2 regions of the Ligilactobacillus faecis genome follow, and region 1 is predicted to be linked to the other one. Evidence: a T-box and tRNA genes for the amino acid it is inferred to sense, from the RefSeq annotation. Region 1 holds a T-box; the other holds one or more tRNA genes.
What was found. The T-box of region 1 lies ahead of QFX10_RS10550 (valine--tRNA ligase). A T-box ahead of a tRNA ligase gene usually reads a tRNA of that ligase, here a tRNA-Val.
Positions count from the first base shown of each region.

Region 2: it encodes a tRNA-Val, which carries the amino acid that the T-box ahead of QFX10_RS10550 (valine--tRNA ligase) is inferred to sense. The anticodon was not compared.

Region 1 is NZ_CP123639.1:2,298,900-2,309,558, reverse strand. It holds gene QFX10_RS10560 (cysteine desulfurase family protein) at 1-134, shown strand, start outside; gene thiI (tRNA uracil 4-sulfurtransferase ThiI) at 153-1,370, shown strand; T-box leader at 1,410-1,618, shown strand; gene QFX10_RS10550 (valine--tRNA ligase) at 1,673-4,336, shown strand; gene QFX10_RS10545 (bifunctional folylpolyglutamate synthase/dihydrofolate synthase) at 4,392-5,684, shown strand; gene radC (RadC family protein) at 5,730-6,395, shown strand; gene QFX10_RS10535 (cold-shock protein) at 6,415-6,624, shown strand; gene QFX10_RS10530 (rod shape-determining protein) at 6,821-7,825, shown strand; gene mreC (rod shape-determining protein MreC) at 8,118-8,966, shown strand; gene mreD (rod shape-determining protein MreD) at 9,433-9,951, shown strand; gene QFX10_RS10515 (septum site-determining protein MinC) at 10,172-10,659, shown strand, end outside.
Region 2 is NZ_CP123639.1:125,436-136,094, forward strand. It holds gene QFX10_RS00555 (ISL3 family transposase) at 1-471, shown strand, start outside; gene metK (methionine adenosyltransferase) at 546-1,739, opposite strand; SMK box riboswitch at 1,737-1,827, opposite strand; tRNA gene QFX10_RS00565 (tRNA-Leu) at 1,924-2,008, opposite strand; tRNA gene QFX10_RS00570 (tRNA-His) at 2,015-2,087, opposite strand; tRNA gene QFX10_RS00575 (tRNA-Asp) at 2,195-2,267, opposite strand; tRNA gene QFX10_RS00580 (tRNA-Met) at 2,272-2,345, opposite strand; tRNA gene QFX10_RS00585 (tRNA-Glu) at 2,366-2,437, opposite strand; tRNA gene QFX10_RS00590 (tRNA-Ser) at 2,447-2,534, opposite strand; tRNA gene QFX10_RS00595 (tRNA-Ile) at 2,539-2,612, opposite strand; tRNA gene QFX10_RS00600 (tRNA-Gly) at 2,618-2,688, opposite strand; tRNA gene QFX10_RS00605 (tRNA-Phe) at 2,702-2,774, opposite strand; tRNA gene QFX10_RS00610 (tRNA-Asp) at 2,782-2,854, opposite strand; tRNA gene QFX10_RS00615 (tRNA-Met) at 2,859-2,932, opposite strand; tRNA gene QFX10_RS00620 (tRNA-Ser) at 2,942-3,031, opposite strand; tRNA gene QFX10_RS00625 (tRNA-Ile) at 3,075-3,148, opposite strand; tRNA gene QFX10_RS00630 (tRNA-Met) at 3,167-3,240, opposite strand; tRNA gene QFX10_RS00635 (tRNA-Pro) at 3,262-3,335, opposite strand; tRNA gene QFX10_RS00640 (tRNA-Arg) at 3,341-3,414, opposite strand; tRNA gene QFX10_RS00645 (tRNA-Leu) at 3,430-3,515, opposite strand; tRNA gene QFX10_RS00650 (tRNA-Gly) at 3,533-3,604, opposite strand; tRNA gene QFX10_RS00655 (tRNA-Thr) at 3,610-3,685, opposite strand; tRNA gene QFX10_RS00660 (tRNA-Lys) at 3,745-3,817, opposite strand; tRNA gene QFX10_RS00665 (tRNA-Val) at 3,822-3,894, opposite strand; rRNA gene rrf (5S ribosomal RNA) at 3,904-4,020, opposite strand; rRNA gene QFX10_RS00675 (23S ribosomal RNA) at 4,092-7,014, opposite strand; rRNA gene QFX10_RS00680 (16S ribosomal RNA) at 7,217-8,781, opposite strand; gene QFX10_RS00685 (CvfD/Ygs/GSP13 family RNA-binding post-transcriptional regulator) at 9,240-9,632, opposite strand; gene QFX10_RS00690 (peptidylprolyl isomerase) at 9,649-10,224, opposite strand; gene QFX10_RS00695 (NAD(P)/FAD-dependent oxidoreductase) at 10,551-10,659, shown strand, end outside.

The sequences.
Region 1 (10,659 bases):
TGAATGTCGATGAAAAGATCGCGACCTCGGCTGTTAGAGTCAGCTTAGATGAACAAAACACGTTAGCTCAAGCAGATGAATTTATCGCTGTTTTTGATGAATTATACCAAAAATTTTTAAAGATCAATTCTTAAAAAGAGAAAGGAAGCAAAATGCAATATACAGAGATCATGGTTCGTTACGGCGAACTTTCAACTAAAGGCAAAAATCGCCAGAATTTTATCGATCGCTTAGGCTTTAATGTGCGCCAAGCATTACATGACTTTCCAGCTTTAGTTATCAAAGCTCATCGCGATCGGATGCACATCCAATTGAACGGTGAAGATGCAACGCCAGTTATGGCTCGTTTGAGTCAAGTTTTTGGGATCCAAAATTTTTCACCTTCGATCCGCGTTGAACGTGATGTTGAAAAAGTCAAAGAAGTCGCAGCTCAAATGTTAGCAGAAAAATATCATGAAGGTCTAACGTTTAAGATCAATACACGTCGTTCTGATCACAATTTCCAATATGATACAAACGAGCTCAATGATATGCTAGGTGGGCATATTTTGAAAAATGTCTCTGGCATCAAAGTCAAAATGAAAGCTCCTGATATTACTTTGCGTGTTGAAGTACGGGTAAATGGGATCTATCTTTCATATGAAACTTTTGATGGTGCAGGTGGTTTACCTGTTGGGACGGCTGGTAAAGCTGTTTTGATGCTTTCTGGTGGGATCGATTCACCAGTTGCTGGGTATTTAGCGATGAAACGCGGTGTTGATATCGAGATGGTCCACTTCTTTAGCCCCCCTTATACAAGCGAACAGGCTTTGAACAAGGCTAAAGAACTGACTGCTAAGTTGACACCTTATGTCGGTAAGATCCAATTTATTGCAGTACCATTTACTGAGATCCAAGAAACGATCAAGGAAAAAGTTCCTTCTGGTTATTTGATGACGCTCCAACGGCGTTTTATGTTACGTTTAAGTGAGTTGATCGCAAGAAAAAGAAATGGTCTAGCGATCTTTAACGGTGAAGCTTTAGGACAAGTTGCTTCACAAACACTTGAAAGTATGGCAGCGATCAATGATGTTACTACGATGCCAGTTTTAAGACCTGTCGTTTCGATGGATAAAAATGAGATCATCAAGATCGCACAAGATATCGATACTTTTGATCTTTCGATCCAACCATTTGAAGATTGTTGTACTGTTTTTGCTCCACCAGCACCAAAAACAAAACCAAAGATCGATAAAGCCCGTTACTACGAAGAACGTTTAGACGTTAATGGTTTGATCGAACGTGCTTTAGCTGGGATCGAAGTCTCCGAGATCAAGATCGGAGACGAATTTATGCATGGAAAACAAGAAGCCTTTGCGGATCTCTTGTAAAAGTGCTTGACGTTCTCTAAACGACAAGCTAAAATACACCTATAAGCTTTGAACAAGAGGTCTTGTTAAAGAAGATGTTTGCAGAGAGAAGCGGGGCGGTGGAACGTTTCAACATTTAGACAAGATGTAGCTTGTGAGCTGTCATACTGAAACTAAGTAAGTACGACCGGATATCTATTCGTTAACCAAGATATTAAAGAGGGGTAAAAGCCCAATTTAGGTGGTACCACGGCACTGTCGTCCTAAGCGGATGGCGGTGCTTTTTTATTGTGATAGATCTGGTCAAAGAAAGGAAGGAAACAATGGCAAAAGAGCTTGAAATGTCAACGAAGTACGATCCAAGTCAAGTTGAACCTGGACGTTACCAACAATGGGTCGAAGCTGGACTCTTTAAACCAAGTGGTGATCAAAAAGCAAAACCTTATTCGATCGTGATCCCCCCACCAAATGTTACTGGGAAATTACACTTAGGCCATGCCTGGGATACAACGTTACAAGATATGTTGATCCGCCAAAAACGTATGCAAGGATTTGATACTTTATGGCTTCCAGGGATGGATCATGCAGGGATCGCGACTCAAGCTAAAGTTGAAGCACGCTTAGCTGAAGAAGGGATCTCACGTTATGATCTTGGACGTGAAAAATTTATCGAAAAAGTTTGGGAATGGAAAGGTGAATACGCTGATATTATCCATGCTCAATGGGCTAAATTAGGTCTTTCGCTTGACTATGAGCGCGAACGTTTTACCTTAGACGAAGGTCTTTCCAAAGCTGTGCGTCGAGTCTTTGTCAAATTATATGAGAAAGGCTTGATCTACCGTGGTGAATATATCATCAACTGGGATCCAAAAGCGCGGACAGCTTTATCTGATATCGAAGTTATCCACCAAGATGATGAAGGTGCATTTTACCATGTCAAATATCCATTTGTTGATGGAACGACATTTAACGGTAAGGATTATATCGAGATCGCAACGACTCGTCCAGAAACGATGATGGGTGACGTCGCAGTTGCAGTCAATCCAAAAGATGAGCGCTATCAAGAGTTGATCGGCAAAGAAGTTTTACTTCCATTGCAAGGACGTCATATTCCGATCATTGCTGACCAATATGTTGATCCTGAGTTTGGGACTGGGATGGTCAAGATCACGCCAGCCCACGACCCAAATGACTTTGAAGTTGGAAACCGTCATGATCTTGAACGAATCAATACGATGAATGACGACGGTACGATGAACGAACGTGCTGGTAAATATAATGGTATGGATCGTTTTGAAGCTCGCAAAGCGATCGTTAAAGATCTTGAAGAACAAGGTTATATGTTGAATATCGAAAAGATCACACATAGCGTAGGCCATTCAGAAAGAACGGGTGTCCCAGTTGAAGCTCGTCTGTCTACCCAGTGGTTTGTGAAGATGAAACCTTTAGCAGAACAAGCTTTAGCTAACCAAAAAGGTGACGATCGGGTCGATTTTGTGCCAGAACGATTTGAGAAGACATTTACACAATGGATGGAAAATGTGCATGATTGGGTCATTTCACGGCAGTTATGGTGGGGCCACCAGATCCCAGCTTGGTATAACAAAAAAACAGGTGAAACTTATGTTGGGGAAGAAGCGCCAGCTGATATCGAAAATTGGGAACAAGATCCAGATGTATTAGACACATGGTTCTCCAGTGCCTTATGGCCATTTTCAACGATGGGTTGGCCAGATACAGAAGCACCTGATTTCAAACGTTATTTCCCAACTAATACATTAGTTACAGGGTATGATATCATCTTCTTTTGGGTCTCACGGATGATCTTCCAAAGTGTTGAATTTACTGGGCGTCGTCCGTTTAAGGATGTTTTGATCCACGGCTTGATCCGAGATGAACAAGGACGTAAGATGAGTAAATCACTTGGAAACGGGATCGATCCGATGGATGTGATCGATAAATATGGCGCTGATGCTTTGCGTTGGTTCTTATCAAATGGTTCTGCACCAGGGCAAGATGTTCGTTTCTCATATACAAAGATGGATGCCGCTTGGAACTTCATCAATAAGATCTGGAATGCGAGTCGTTTTGTGATCATGAACTTAGATGAACAAACAACGGCAACGTTACCAGCACATTCTGAATGGCAGTTAGCTGATAAGTGGATCTTAAGTCGTTTAAATGATGTTGTTAAAGAAGTTACACGTCTTTTTGATAACTTTGAATTTGGTGAAGCTGGGCGCGCTTTATATAACTTCATCTGGAATGATTTTTGTGATTGGTATATCGAAATGGCTAAAGAAAACTTGACTGGGGATGATGCTAAGGCTAAAGCTAATACGCAAAATATCTTATGCTATGTCTTAGACCAAACCTTGCGTCTTTTACATCCGATCATGCCATTTGTGACAGAACAGATCTGGTTAACGATGCCACATGAAGGACGCTCACTTGTAACAGCGGCTTATCCAGTGGAACACCCTGAATTTGACGATCAAGTTGCTGAAGAGCAAATGGAAAACTTGATCGAATTGATCAAAGCTGTGCGAAATAACCGGGCAGAAGTCAATGCTCCAATGTCTTCTGCGATCGATATTTTGATCAAGACGACTTCTGAAACGACAAAAGCAGTCTTTGAAAATAACAAAGAATATATCGAACGTTTCTGTCATCCAAAAGAACTTGTGATTTCAGCAGATGTCAAAGCACCTGCGTTAGCAATGACTTCGGTGATCACTGGAGCAGAAGTTTACTTACCGTTGGCAGATTTGATCGATCTAAACGAAGAGATCGCTCGTTTGCAAAAAGAAGCACAAAAACTTGAAAGTGAAGTTATGCGGGGAGAAAAGAAACTCGGTAACGAACGGTTTGTTCAAAATGCACCGGCGGAAGTCGTAGCAAAAGAAAAAGAAAAGCTTGCTGGTTATCGTGATAAGCTCGAAGCTACAAATGAACGGATCGAAGTTTTAAAAGCACAAGTTGATTAATAAAAAAGGCGACCGTTTGGGCGCCTTTTTTATTAGAGGCAAGAAAGGAAAAAAGATGGCAGTTAAAACGTATGCAGAGGCTTTAGCTTTTATTCATGGAAGACGAAAATTTACTAAAGATCCTAGTCTGGAACGTATGCGGCGTTTTGCCCATTATTTAGGTGACCCGCAAAAAAAGACACGTTTTGTCCACGTAACGGGAACAAACGGTAAGGGATCGACAGTAGCTTATTTAAGTAAACTTTTGCAAGCTCATGGTCTTGAAGTCGGGACTTTTACCTCACCTTATATCACGCGTTTCAATGAACGGATCCGTTTAAATGGACGAGATATTCCCGACGAGATACTAGTTGAATTAGTTCAGCGTCTTGAACCAGTTGTTTTACGGTTAGACCAAGAGTATGATGGGCAAGGACCAAAAGAATTTGAAGTCGTAACGATGTTGATGTTTTTATATTTTGCCAAAGTTCAGCCTGATTATGCGCTTGTTGAAGTCGGGATCGGGGGGACGTATGATTCGACGAATATTTTGACACCTGAATTAGCAGTGATCACTTCTGTTTCGTATGATCACATGCAGATCTTAGGTGATTCACTGACACAGATCGCAACAGCTAAAGCGGGGATCATTAAAGCTAACAAACCTGTTGTGATCGGGAAGATGGCCGAAGAGAGCTTAGCTGTGATCGAAAAAAGAGCCAAAGAAATGGGGGCGCCTTATTATCGAGCGGGGCTTGAATTCAATGTTTTCCAAAAGAAACGAGATTTTTTAGGAGAAGTATTTGACTACACCGGGCTAAACTATGTCCAAAAAAGTTTGAAAACAAGACTGCTAGGGGCTTATCAAGTAGAAAATGCTAGTGTGGCGTTGACAGCCTTTTTAGTTTTAGCTCAAAATGCTAAGATCAAGGTCTATCCAAAAGAGATCGCGCATGCTTTAGCAGATACTACATGGCCTGGAAGAACAGAGATAGTCTTACAAGAACCGTTGGTCATGTTAGACGGAGCGCATAATGAAGATGGGATCAAACGGTTACGGCAAATGTTAAAAGAAAGATTTGCTACCCAACATATTTATGTGATCATGGCGATCTTAGCTGATAAACAAGTCGAGTTGATGCTCGAGCAGATCAAAAGTCTTCCTAATGTAACTTTGATCGCAGTCACTTTTGAAGCTCCGCGAAAAGTAGCTGATATCGTAGCTTTAAAGAAAAAAGAGCAGATCCAAGTCGAGATGGATTGGGCCACTGCATTCAAGCAAGTTTTAAATGAGATGTCAGGCGACGATATGATCTTATTTACTGGTTCACTTTATTTTATTGCTGAAGTGCGCAAATATTTTAAATGAAGTACGTATTTTTAATATAAAAGAGCAAATAGGGAAGTGAGCCAGATGCATTTATCTAAGAGTGGTGAATTACGTCAAAAAGTTAATAATTATGGAGCAAAGCAGCTTGAAGACGCTGAACTACTATACTTGATCTTAGCTGGGATCGGTACGCGGTCAGCAGAGATTTTTGTAAAAAAATATTTTGAACAGCACAAGTTTTTAGGTGAGTTGTGTTACTATTATAAACAAGATCTAGTCAAGTCAACACTAAATGAAACAAAGCAAGCACAATTATTGGCTCTAGCTGAGTTTACGCGACGTTATCAAAGTTATGCGCGTCTGACATTTGGTCAATTTTGTTCGAGCAAGATCTTAGGGGATTACTTAGTCAAGCGGTTTGGACTCCAAAAGCAAGAAAAACTTTGGGGGATCTACTTGGATACTAAGAATCAACTGATAGCTGTTGAAGAGCTTTTTGTTGGGACTTTGAACGCTGCGACTGTACATCCGCGTGAAGTCCTAGGTACAGCTTTAAAGTATGCAGCAGCCCGCTTTATCGTAGCTCATAATCATCCAAGCGGACAGCTTGAACCTTCACCTAATGACATAGCGTTGACTAAACGGCTCAAAGTTTGTGGCGAGATACTTGGGATCCCGCTTTTAGATCATATCATCATTGGTAAAGATGCTTATTTAAGTTTTTCTGAGGCGAAGATCTTAATAAATTGAATGAAAAGGTGAAATGAGAATGTTACACGGAACAGTCAAAAGCTTCAATAAAAATAAGGGTTATGGTTTTATTATCCCAGATGATAATAAAAAAGAAGAACTTTTTGTTCACTATACGGCGATCGAAAAAACAGGATATAAAGTACTTGAACCTGGGCAAAAAGTCGAGTTTGTCGCGCTTGAAGGTAAAAATGGGTTTCAAGCAGCATTAGTAAATATTAGTGAGTAAGTATGATCTTTAAGATAATCTTAATTGTTTCTTAGGTAAGAAAATGCAGGGGGTAGTCCAACCTAGAAGTGTTTTATGGTATAATCATCAGCGTGATAAAAACATGAAAATGTGTTGGAAACAAGTGCTATTCAATGTTACAATTAAATTATCTTAAATTAATTACTCGTTAGAGTGTTCGAAGGGATGAAACAAAGTGTTCGGAATCGGAACGAAAAATATCGGGATCGACTTAGGAACTGCTAACACGATCGTTTATGCTGAAAATAAAGGGATCGTATTACGTGAACCTTCAGTCGTAGCTAAAAATACCAAAACAGGTGAGATTGTATCGGTCGGCTCAGAAGCACGAGATATGATCGGACGTACACCTGCAAGTATCGTAGCGATCCGTCCAATGAAAGATGGGGTTATCGCAGATTACGATACGACTGTTTCTATGATGAAATATTATATTGAAAAAGCCGTCGGAAGTAAATCAGCCAAGCCATATGTGATGGTTTGTGTTCCAAGTGGAGTTACTGAAGTGGAAAAACGTGCAGTTATTGATGCTACACGTGTTGCAGGCGCGAAAGATGCTTATGTGATCGAGGAGCCATTTGCAGCTGCGATCGGTGCAGGCCTTCCTGTGATGGACCCAACTGGGAGCATGGTAGTCGATATCGGTGGTGGGACAACTGATGTAGCAACGATCTCTTTAGGTGGGATCGTTTCGAGCCGTTCGATCCGAATGGCTGGCGATAAGATTGATGACTCGATCATTTACTATGTCCGTAAAAACTATAACTTGTTGATCGGTGAACGGACAGCTGAACAATTAAAGATCAATGTTGCTTCTGCTTCTGTTGAGGCAGCTAAAGAATTAGATAGTCAAACGATCCGTGGGCGTGATCTTGTAACGGGACTACCAAAAACGATCGAGATCCAACCGGAAGATGTTGCTGAAGCGATCCAAGAAGTGGTACAAGAGATCATTACTGCGATCAAAGAAACACTTGAAGAAACATCACCTGAGATCGCAGCCGATGTGATCGATCACGGGATCGTCTTGACCGGTGGTGGTGCCCTCTTACGACACTTGCCAGATGTTATCTCTGAAGCAACAAAGGTTCCTGTGTCTGTAGCGCAAGATCCATTAGATTGTGTGGCAGTTGGTACTGGCGAATCTTTGAAGAGTATCGATGTCATGAAGAAAAGATAATATTGGCAATTAATTATTTAAGAGGTTGGTCGCGTGTCCAGCCTCTTAATTTTTACTGATGAGGTTATTTTAAAAAGCAACAAAGGGTGGCTATAGAAAGTGGCAAAGTGTGAGATAACCAGCCTTTTTATATTGAAAGATAGCTTAAACTATTCTTAGAGAGATTCCTAGCACTACTAAGACAGATGATGTATTTTTTTAGTGCATCATAGATAAAATTAGGAAAGGAAAATATATTACTTTCGCAAATATGCAGTAGCGTATTTGTTCACCTTGTATATAACAGAGCTTTATGCAAAAGTTTTTTTTCAATAAAAAGCTTGTCATTACCTTAATAGCTTTGATCATTAGTTTTTTACTGGTCGCATATTCGATCACTGTTCGTAATAATCGCTCGACTCCGGGGGTTGTACAGCAAGTCGGAAATGAAGCTTTTGGTCTGGTCGATCGCGTCATAAGTTATCCGGTCGGGTTAGTAGCTAATGCTGGTAGCTCAGTCACTGATCTGTTGAATACTTATGAAGAAAATCAAAAGCTCAAACAACAGATCGATCAGTTAGCGGCTGATAAAGTCGAAAATCAAACGTTACGCAAGGAAAATAAACAATTAAAAGAACAGTTGAAATTAGATCGCTCTTTGACTGATTATACTAAGATCAGTGCTCATGTGATCTCGAGAGCACCTTCAGCTTGGCAAAATCAGATCGTGATCTCAAAAGGATCAATAGCTGGAGTAACTAAAAACTCAGCAGTTATGTCACGCAAAGGTCTTGTTGGTCGTGTTGTAGAAGTTAACAAATCAAACAGTAAAGTTGAATTATTGACGACCCAAAATGATGCTTCAAATCGTTTTGCGGTACAACTTGAAAGTGATGGACAAGTGATCAATGGTTTGATCACAGGTTATGATAGTCAAAAGAACCAATTGATCATGGGACAGATCACTTCAAAAACTAAGATCAAAAAAGGTGCCCAAGTCATCACTTCAGGAATGGGTGGGAATACACCTAAAGGATTATTGATCGGGACTGTCGCTAAAGTTACAAATGATGATGATGGGCTGGCGACGAAAGTTTATATCAGACCAGCAGCAGATATGACTGACTTAAGTGTTGTAACAGTGGCTAAGCGAGAAGATTAGCTAAAGTGATCTAACAGTAAAGTAGCATTGTAGTATCTACTAGAAAGATGAAATATGGAGTGGGTATCAGATGCGTGAGGCTGATTGTTTGGCCAAATGACCGTGGCATGATCTTAGCTGGGAGTATCATCATAAGTACCAAAAATGTTTTAAATGCAAAGCTGGTCAAGGTGAACGAGGTCTTTTGGTAGTCAGAAACATGATAAAATTATGTGTTATGAATGTGGTTTGAGCATGGATAGAGACGAAAATACAGTTGCTGATCTGTTAGCTTTATTAGATCGAAAATATTACGGATGAAATAGCTTTCCTAAGTTAGTCGATACTATTATCTATCTGGTGAAGATATGGGGAAACTAATGTTGACCGTAGTAAATAAAATTAAGAAGGGAAAAGCTATATTTCTTTCTGACCATATAGAACAGCTATGCTTTATATGATTCCATATTTTATATAGCAGAAAAGTATGATGAGAAAAACAAACGTGGCCTATTTCTTTCCGTTAGGGTTGATCATTTGTGTCTTCTTAGACGGAACTTTGAGTAGTTTATATGCATCTCATCTATTTACGACTGATATTACGATCGAAAGTCGCTTAGCACTTTTTTGGTTAGTAATGGCAGTCTTTTACGGTAAAGTCGATCATTTGCTGTGGTGGGCCTTTTTGACGGGATTAGTCTTTGATATATACTATACAGGGATCTTAGGGATCTTTATCATCATTTTTCCACTTATCGTTTATTTGAACCGCGAAGTGTATCGTTTTTTTACTTCGACCTTTCTTGTGGTACTATTAATATATCTAATAGATATCACGATCGTCTCTGCTCTAGCTTATTGGGCAAATAATTTGATCGGTTTGACTAATGTAAATGTAGCTGATTTTAGCTTACATGTATTGTGGCCAACGATCGTCTTTAATTTAGCGCTATTTGTGCTTTTATTTATCCCAGTAAAAAATTGGTTTGAAAGATTTTCACATTGACCTAGTGTAGATTTTGATCACAGGGGAGCACAGATATCCATAAAGAAAGTTGAAATGTGGGTATGGATATTTTAAGGTCTCAATAAAACTAAAAATGGTCATTTTTGCGAATTATGATGTCGATAGTGGTAATAAATTTCGGAAAGGAAAAGCTGTATTTCTTTTTACTCATATGAATAAAACTCAGGTGAGTCCACATTATGTATAGCAGTGTGTGCTGATGCCGACAGTGGTGTTAAAAGGTTATAAAGATGGCTATGAATTGCTCTTAAAAGATAATGCTGATTTCGAACAGATCATACGTGAATTGCAAGAGCTATTTCGTAAATTGCAACGCGATACGGTCGAGAAAGATGAGCGATTATCGTTTACAGTCAATACTGGAGCAAGATTGTTCGATGCAAAACAAAAGCAAAAGATCGAGGCTTTGATCGGAGGATATCCACGTTTTTCGATCCATCGTTTTGTATCTGATGTTGTTAGTACGAAAGATGCCTTGGAGTTTCTTGAAGAGCATACAGTTCATTTAAATACAGATACAGTACGAAATGGTCAAGTCAAAACGATCAACGGTGATGTATTGTTCTTAGGAAATGTGCATCAAGGTGGTATTTTACAAGCGACGGGGAGTATTTTTGTGTTAGGTCAGGTCGACGGGGTCTTACATGCTGGTTATCCAGATAATGTGATCGCTGTGATCACGGGAAA
Region 2 (10,659 bases), 210 kb from region 1:
GCTCTCACTAGGTCGCTCAATAAGCATAGTCGAGAATATAAGATCCTCAAATCACAGTGGCGTTTATTCCATAAAAAATCTGATGAGATCGACCCTAAAAATGTTGTCTATCTTAGGGGAATCAATGAATATATGACTCAACAGAATGCGATCGACTTGATCATCAATAAATTTTCTAAATTCAAAATAGTTTATCAGACTTACCAAGATATTACCTTAGCTTTGAAGAATAAAGACATTACTACTTTGAATGAGGTTCTTGATAGTTATGAGCGCACCAATACAGAGATGGATACGACCATTCGTACTTTCCGTAAAAATCGCAGCTATCTAATAAATAGCGTAACTTCAATATATTCCAATGGTCCTTTGGAGGGTATCAATCGAAAGATCAAACTCTTAAAACGAAGTTGTTACGGTTTTGCTAATCAACAATTTTTCTTTTTACGAATTGATTGTATATTTGCGTAAAAAAACACTCCCCACAATTCTATTGTAGGAAGTGTTTGTAGGAATATCCATATCAGTTGACGGATACCCAATATTTATGCTAAACCTAATTCTTTGTTTAAGCTGTCTACCTTATCTGTCTTTTCCCATGGGAGCTCGATATCCGTTCTTCCAAAGTGACCATAAGCAGCAGTTTGCTTATAGATCGGACGACGTAGATCAAGCATCTCAATGATCCCGGCTGGACGTAGATCAAATATTTTTCGGATCGCTTCAACTAAACGTTCATCACTTACTTTAGAAGTTCCAAAAGTATCAACTGAGATCGAAACTGGTTGAGCTACACCGATCGCATAGGCGATCTGAACTTCAACTCGAGAAGCGATCCCAGCTGCAACGATATTTTTAGCGATATAGCGCGCAGCATAACTAGCAGAGCGATCAACTTTTGTGGCATCTTTTCCAGAAAAAGCCCCACCACCGTGATGTGCAAAACCTCCATAAGTATCTACAATGATCTTACGACCAGTTAATCCAGCATCACCTTGAGGTCCGCCGATCACAAAGCGTCCGGTCGGATTAATAAAGTATTTCGTTTTTTCATCTAACAACTCGGCTGGTATCTCTTGCGAAATAACTTTTTCTAACATATCTTGACGGATCTGATCAAGTTCAACATCTTCGCTATGTTGTGTAGATAATACAACTGTATCAACACGAACTGGTACACCGTTATCATCGTATTCGACCGTAACTTGAGCTTTAGCGTCAGGTCCTAAATAACTTAACTCGCCAGTTTTACGAACTTGTGCGATCTTACGCATCAAACGATGACTTAAGGCGATCGGTAATGGCATCAATTCTGGCGTTTCATTGATCGCATAACCAAACATCAACCCTTGATCTCCGGCACCGATTTGATCTAACGGATCAGTTTTGCCCTCTTTGGTTTCAAGAGCATTATCAACGCCCAGAGCAATATCAGCTGATTGTTCATCGATAGCCGTTAAGACAGCACAATTATCTCCGTCAAAGCCGTATTTTCCATCCGTATAGCCGATTTCCTTGATCGTATCACGAACGACTTTTTGAATATCAACATATTTACTTGTCGATATCTCACCAACAACAACTACAAGACCTGTTGTAACTGTTGTTTCTGCCGCTACACGCGCATTCGGATCTTTTTCTAATAATGCGTCTAAGATCGCATCACTGATTTGATCAGCAATTTTATCTGGATGTCCTTCAGAAACTGATTCTGATGTAAATAAATGTCTTTCTGACATTCTTGATTCCCCCATTTCATCATTTGTGGTTACAAGGCATCTTCACTAGATAGTGAATCCTATCGGGAATGAGTGAGTTGTAACGTTTTAATTCTATCACAAGCAGAGCCTGAGTCAACTTATTATTATTACATAAAAAAAGGACAAGGGTGAGTTTCCTTGTCCTTTTTAGAATATATATGAATACCGGTGATCGGGGTCGAACCGATACGTCCTCAACGGACACTGGATTTTGAGTCCAGCGCGTCTGCCAATTCCGCCACACCGGCATCAAAGGCGATAGATGGGGATCGAACCCACGCGTGCCGGAGCCACAATCCGGTGCGTTAACCACTTCGCCACTATCGCCATCACAATAACTTAATTATACTAAAAGTCCCTAGTATTGTAAAATAAAATTTTAGCAACTTCCATAAAAAAAGCTACCTTACGGCAGCTAAAATATAAAGTCACAACGGTCCTAACCGGATTTGAACCGGTGATCTCCTGCGTGACAGGCAGGCGTGATAACCCCTACACCATAGGACCATAATTGCGGGAGCAGGATTTGAACCTACGACCTTCGGGTTATGAGCCCGACGAGCTACCAGACTGCTCCATCCCGCGATAATGAAAAAATATTTAAATGACCCGTACGGGATTTGAACCCATGTTACCGCCGTGAAAGGGCGGTGTCTTAACCACTTGACCAACGGGCCATAATTCAACGGAGAAGGAGGGATTTGAACCCTCGCGCCGTGTTACCGACCTACACCCTTAGCAGGGGCGCCTCTTCAGCCACTTGAGTACTTCTCCAAGATGGGCCTAAGTGGACTCGAACCACCGACCTCACGCTTATCAGGCGTGCGCTCTAACCAGCTGAGCTATAGGCCCATATAAGCGGGTGACGAGAATCGAACTCGCGACAACAGCTTGGAAGGCTGTGGTTTTACCACTAAACTACACCCGCATAAATTCTTAAATGGCGCGGGACGGAATCGAACCGCCGACACAAGGAGCTTCAATCCTTTGCTCTACCGACTGAGCTACCGAGCCATATTAACGGTCCTAACCGGATTTGAACCGGTGATCTCCTGCGTGACAGGCAGGCGTGATAACCCCTACACCATAGGACCATAATTGCGGGAGCAGGATTTGAACCTACGACCTTCGGGTTATGAGCCCGACGAGCTACCAGACTGCTCCATCCCGCGATAATGAAAAGGAGGATAAGAGATTCGAACTCTTGCGTGGTTTGACCCACCTGACGGTTTTCAAGACCGTTCCCTTCAGCCATACTTGGGTAATCCTCCATAAATAATTGTTACATACTCTGATCCAATGAAAAAGATCATATGGACCTTGTAGGACTCGAACCTACGACCGGACGGTTATGAGCCGTCTGCTCTGACCAACTGAGCTAAAGGTCCGAGGCACTAGTACGTAAATCGCGGCGGAGGGGATCGAACCCCCGACCTCCCGGGTATGAACCGGACGCTCTAGCCAGCTGAGCTACACCGCGATATGGTGAACTTTCGTCCAATCGGGAAAACAGGATTCGAACCTGCGACCCCCTGGTCCCAAACCAGGTGCTCTACCAAGCTGAGCTATTTCCCGATATATGCACCCAGCAGGAGTCGAACCTGCAACCTTCTGATTCGTAGTCAGACACTCTATCCAGTTGCGCTATGGGTGCATAATATTAAATTAATGCCGAGGACCGGAATCGAACCGGTACGGTGATCACTCACCGCAGGATTTTAAGTCCTGTGCGTCTGCCAGTTCCGCCACCCCGGCAAGATCTTAATGATCTAAGCGGAAGACGGGATTCGAACCCGCGACCCCCACCATGGCAAGGTGGTGTTCTACCACTGAACTACTTCCGCATTAATGGTGCCGACTAGAGGATTCGAACCTCCGACCCTCTGATTACAAATCAGATGCTCTGCCAGCTGAGCTAAGTCGGCGCTAAACAAGCGACTTAATTATTCTATAACATTTATAAAATATTGTCAAATGTTTTTTATGAGTCGTGACAGGCTCGAACTGTCGACCCTCTGATTAAAAGTCAGATGCTCTACCGACTGAGCTAACGACTCATGATGGAGGATACAGGGCTCGAACCTGTGACCCTCTGCTTGTAAGGCAGACGCTCTCCCAACTGAGCTAATCCTCCATAATGATAGCGTGGCAACTTCCTACCCTCGCAAGGGGCGATCCCCTAACTACTCTCGGCGTGACAAAGCTTAACTTCTGTGTTCGGAATGGGAACAGGTGTAGCCTTTGTGCTATCGCCACCACACTTATTTTTTGAGAACCTTGTTCTCTCAAAACTAGACAATATCTTCTCTTCTCGAAAACTGCGTTTTTGACTTGGTTAAGTCCTCGACCGATTAGTAATGGTCCGCTCCATGCGTCACCGCACTTCCACTTCCATCCTATCTACCTGATCATCTCTCAGGGGTCTTACTTCCATAAAGGAATGGGAAATCTTATCTCGAGGTGAGTTTCGCACTTAGATGCTTTCAGCGTTTATCTCATCCATACATAGCTACCCAGCGATGCCCTTGGCAGAACAACTGGTACACCAGCGGTATGTCCATCCCGGTCCTCTCGTACTAAGGACAGATCCTCTCAAATTTCCTACGCCCGCGACGGATAGGGACCGAACTGTCTCACGACGTTCTGAACCCAGCTCGCGTACCGCTTTAATGGGCGAACAGCCCAACCCTTGGGACCGACTACAGCCCCAGGATGCGATGAGCCGACATCGAGGTGCCAAACCTCCCCGTCGATGTGGACTCTTGGGGGAGATAAGCCTGTTATCCCCAGGGTAGCTTTTATCCGTTGAGCGATGGCCCTTCCATGCGGAACCACCGGATCACTAAGCCCGACTTTCGTCCCTGCTCGACTTGTAGGTCTCGCAGTCAAGCTCCCTTATGCCTTTACACTCTGCGAATGATTTCCAACCATTCTGAGGGAACCTTTGGGCGCCTCCGTTACCTTTTAGGAGGCGACCGCCCCAGTCAAACTGCCCACCTGACACTGTCTCCCATCACGATCAGTGATGAGGGTTAGAGTGTTCATACAACGAGGGTAGTATCCCACCAGCGCCTCGATCGAAACTAGCGTTCCGACTTCAACGGCTCCTACCTATCCTGTACAAGTTGTACAAACACCCAATATCAAGCTACAGTAAAGCTCCATGGGGTCTTTCCGTCCTGTCGCGGGTAACCCGCATCTTCACGGGTATTATAATTTCACCGAGTCTCTCGTTGAGACAGTGCCCAGATCGTTACGCCTTTCGTGCGGGTCGGAACTTACCCGACAAGGAATTTCGCTACCTTAGGACCGTTATAGTTACGGCCGCCGTTTACTGGGGCTTCAATTCTGAGCTTCGCACCCGAGGGTGCTAACCCATCCTCTTAACCTTCCAGCACCGGGCAGGCGTCAGCCCCTATACTTCATCTTACGATTTTGCAGAAACCTGTGTTTTTGATAAACAGTCGCCTGGGCCTATTCACTGCGGCTGCACATTGTGCAGCACCCCTTCTCCCGAAGTTACGGGGTCATTTTGCCGAGTTCCTTAACGAGAGTTCTCTCGCTCACCTGAGGCTACTCGCCTCGACTACCTGTGTCGGTTTGCGGTACGGGTGGTCTGATCCTAACTAGAAGCTTTTCTCGGCAGTGTGACATCGATCACTTCGCTACTTTAATTTCGCTCCCCATCACAACTTGTCCTTAAGCTAAAAAGCATTTGACTCTTTAACAGACTTATTGCTTGGACGTGCATATCCAACAGCACGCATCTCTAGCCTCCTGCGTCCCTCCATCGTTCAAACAGATCAGACCAGTACAGGAATCTCAACCTGTTATCCATCGCCTACGCCTCTCGGCCTCGGCTTAGGTCCCGACTAACCCTGGGAGGACGAGCCTTCCCCAGGAAACCTTAGTCATACGGTGGACCAGATTCTCACTGATCTTTCGCTACTCATACCGGCATTCTCACTTCTAAGCGCTCCACCAGTCCTTACGGTCTAGCTTCGTTGCCCTTAGAACGCTCTCCTACCATGCAACTAAGTTGCATCCACGATTTCGGTAATGTGTTTAGCCCCGTTACATTTTCGGCGCAGGATCACTCGACTAGTGAGCTATTACGCACTCTTTAAATGGTGGCTGCTTCTAAGCCAACATCCTAGTTGTCTGTGCAATTCCACATCCTTTTCCACTTAACACATATTTAGGGACCTTAATCGGTGGTCTGGGCTGTTTCCCTTTCGACTACGGATCTTATCACTCGCAGTCTGACTCCCGGATATAGATCTGTGGCATTCGGAGTTTATCTGAATTCAGTAACCCAAGACGGGCCCCTAGTCCAAACAGTGCTCTACCTCCACGATCCTTAACTCCGAGGCTAGCCCTAAAGCTATTTCGGAGAGAACCAGCTATCTCCAAGTTCGTTTGGAATTTCACCTCTACCCACACCTCATCCCAGCATTTTTCAACATACACGGGTTCGGTCCTCCAGTGCGTCTTACCGCACCTTCAACCTGGACATGGGTAGGTCACCTGGTTTCGGGTCTACGTCAACGTACTCAAACGCCCTATTCAGACTCGCTTTCGCTACGGCTCCGGCCTTTTCGCCTTAACCTCGCACGCTAACGTAACTCGCCGGTTCATTCTACAAAAGGCACGCCATCACCCATTAACGGGCTCTGACTACTTGTAGGCACATGGTTTCAGGAACTATTTCACTCCCCTCCCGGGGTGCTTTTCACCTTTCCCTCACGGTACTGGTTCACTATCGGTCACTAGGGAGTATTTAGCCTTGGGAGATGGTCCTCCCGGATTCCGACGGAGTTTCACGTGTTCCGCCGTACTCAGGATCCTGAACTGAGGAAACGAAGTTTCGCTTACAGGGCTATCACCTTCTCTGGCTGATCTTCCCAGATCATTCAACTACTTCGTTTCTTGGTAACTCAAATGTTCAGTCCTACAACCCCAAGAAGCAAGCTTCTTGGTTTGGGCTGTTCCCTTTTCGCTCGCCGCTACTCAGGGAATCGAATTTTCTTTCTCTTCCTGCGGGTACTTAGATGTTTCAGTTCCCCGCGTCTACCTTCAACTGAGCTATGTATTCACTCAGCGATAATAGGCGATAAAACCTATTGGGTTTCCCCATTCGGAGATCTCCGGATCACAGTTTACTTACAACTCCCCGAAGCATATCGCAGTTAGTCACGTCCTTCATCGGCTCCTAGTGCCAAGGCATCCACCATGCGCCCTTAATAACTTAACCTAAATTATCTTACGATAATGGTTATGAGTTTAGCGATACAAACTAATTTGTTTTAAACTCTTTAAAACGCGGTGTTCTCGGTTATTTTAATTAACAAAGAAATAAAAGATATTATCTAGTTTTCAAAGAACAAGTTTGAGAGTAGACCTCTCAAAACTAAACAAAGTTTCAGATAAAGTGCAGGTTTCCGTAATATCCTTAGAAAGGAGGTGATCCAGCCGCAGGTTCTCCTACGGCTACCTTGTTACGACTTCACCCCAATCATCTGTCCCACCTTAGACGGCTGGCTCCAAAAGGTTACCCCACCGGCTTTGGGTGTTACAAACTCTCATGGTGTGACGGGCGGTGTGTACAAGGCCCGGGAACGTATTCACCGCGGCATGCTGATCCGCGATTACTAGCGATTCCGACTTCATGTAGGCGAGTTGCAGCCTACAATCCGAACTGAGAACGGCTTTAAGAGATTTGCTAAACCTCGCGGTCTTGCGACTCGTTGTACCGTCCATTGTAGCACGTGTGTAGCCCAGGTCATAAGGGGCATGATGATTTGACGTCATCCCCACCTTCCTCCGGTTTGTCACCGGCAGTCTTGCTAGAGTGCCCAACTAAATGCTGGCAACTAACAACAAGGGTTGCGCTCGTTGCGGGACTTAACCCAACATCTCACGACACGAGCTGACGACAACCATGCACCACCTGTCATTCTGTTTCCGAAGAAAAAGTCCTATCTCTAGGATTGTCAGAAGATGTCAAGACCTGGTAAGGTTCTTCGCGTTGCTTCGAATTAAACCACATGCTCCACCGCTTGTGCGGGCCCCCGTCAATTCCTTTGAGTTTCAACCTTGCGGTCGTACTCCCCAGGCGGAATGCTTATTGTGTTAACTGCAGCACTGAAGGGCGGAAACCCTCCAACACTTAGCATTCATCGTTTACGGCGTGGACTACCAGGGTATCTAATCCTGTTTGCTACCCACGCTTTCGAACCTCAGCGTCAGTTACAGACCAGAGAGCCGCTTTCGCCACTGGTGTTCTTCCATATATCTACGCATTTCACCGCTACACATGGAGTTCCACTCTCCTCTTCTGCACTCAAGTCTCCCAGTTTCCAATGCACTACTCCGGTTAAGCCGAAGGCTTTCACATCAGACTTAAAAGACCGCCTGCGTTCCCTTTACGCCCAATAAATCCGGATAACGCTTGCCACCTACGTATTACCGCGGCTGCTGGCACGTAGTTAGCCGTGGCTTTCTGGTCAGATACCGTCGAAACATGAACAGTTACTCTCATGCACTTTCTTCTCTGACAACAGGGTTTTACGATCCGAAGACCTTCTTCACCCACGCGGCGTTGCTCCATCAGGCTTTCGCCCATTGTGGAAGATTCCCTACTGCTGCCTCCCGTAGGAGTTTGGGCCGTGTCTCAGTCCCAATGTGGCCGATCAACCTCTCAGTTCGGCTACGCATCATTGCCTTGGTAAGCCTTTACCCCACCAACTAGCTAATGCGCCGCGGGCCCATCCGAAAGCGGTAGCCGAAACCACCTTTCACATAAACACCATGCGGTGTTCATGGTTATGCGGTATTAGCACCTGTTTCCAAGTGTTATCCCCCTCTTTCGGGCAGGTTGCCCACGTGTTACTCACCCGTTCGCCACTCAACTCTTTATCGGTGAGTGCAAGCACTCGGTGATAAAGAAGTTTCGTTCGACTTGCATGTATTAGGCACGCCGCCAGCGTTCATCCTGAGCCAGGATCAAACTCTCAATTTAAAGTTTGTGACTCTTTATTTTTACTAGCGAATTGACTTCGCAAAATGTTTATTTGCTCTTATCGCTTAGATAAGAGACCCTGCACATTTGCTTATCGAAACTTTGTTCAGTTTTCAAAGATCTACTTGATAGATACAATCAACATAATCATTATATCATATCATCAATTATCTGTCAAAAACTTTTTAAAATATTTTTAAGAAGTTTTTTCAGACGACTTATTTATCTTATCAAAAGCATTAACTCTTGTCAATAAGAAAATAATTTATTTGTTATGCTGTAACAAGTCAGCTTAAATATAATATCATGTGATCAAACTCAATGTCAACATCTTTTTTAATTATATTTTTGATAACTGCTCTGCATCAGCAACTTTTATAGTATAACAAGCTTTTATAACTATCGTCAATAATTTTTTTCAAAAAAAGTAGAAATTAAAAAATTTCTACTTTTTGATCTTATTTACCTTTTGAAATATCAGCCAAAGCCTCATCGACCCAATGATCTAACCGCTGTTTGATCGGCGTAAATCCCTCATATACATGGCGGCTTGTCCAATATTTTTTATGTTGATAACGAGTGTATTTAGGTTTAGAAAAATCAAACGGCTTTTCCAAGCACCTGACAGAAAGAGAGATCTTTTTAGTATATTCATCAATATCAATGATCATTACCTTGATCTTTTGCCCGACTTCTAAATACTTCTGGATATCTTCAACAAAGCCATGATGACACTCTGAAATATGGATCAAGCCTTGAGTCTCTTCATCTAAGGCAACAAATGCACCATATGGCTGGATACCTGTCACTCGCCCTTCAAGTACCATCCCGATCCGATAATCTATTTCCATAATCTATCCCATATCCTTATATGATCTCGATCGTTTCGATCACGACATCTTTTTTAGGTTTATCTCCCCAACCAGTCTTGACCATGGCGATCTTATCTACTACATCCATCCCAGAGACAACTTGTCCAAATACTGTATGGCGCCCATCCAACCAAGGCGTACCACCATTTTCATATGTTACGACCACTTCTTCAGGATAGACCTGTTTAACTTGTTCTAACATATCTTGTGCCAACTTTTTATTTTGTACGATAAAGAACTGGCTTCCATTTGTATTAGGACCTGCATTCGCCATAGAAAGCGCCCCGCGCACATTAAATAATTCTTGCGAGAACTCATCCTCAAATTCTTTTCCATAAATACTTTTACCGCCCATCCCTGTACCAGTTGGGTCACCCGTTTGGATCATAAAATCTGCGATCACACGATGAAAAATGACCCCATCGTAATAACCTTTCTTAGCTAAAGAAACGAAATTTTCGACTGCTTTGGGAGCATATTGTGGAAATAGCGCAACTTTGATCGTCCCTAAATTAGTTTTGATCGCAGCATCTGCTTTTAACTTTTGCGGTTCTGTTTGTATATATTTCATGTTATATAGGTAAAGTCTAAAGGTCTTCCATATAGCAAACAAAGATCAAGAAAGTTTACCTTGCTCCTTCTCTTTTTTTAGTTAGATATTATATTATCTACTTTAGACATTTCTTTCTTATAGATATGACATCATAACGTATCTTACTATAATGTTTTTAAATTGGCTAGTTTTGTTCTTAGATAAGTCCTACCTATCTTTTGAAAATACCTAAAGAGTATTGCCACATTTTTTTTAGTTAGCTATCATTAAGAATGGATCACGTATCTCTTAAATATGTATGGTCTTTATTTTTAGAAGTAATGACCTTATGAAAGGATAAAGCTATGACACAACCAGAATACTATGACATTACGATCATCGGCGGAGGTCCAGTCGGCATGTTTGCCGCAACATATGCCCGCATGCGTCTTGCTAAGACCCAGATCATCGAAA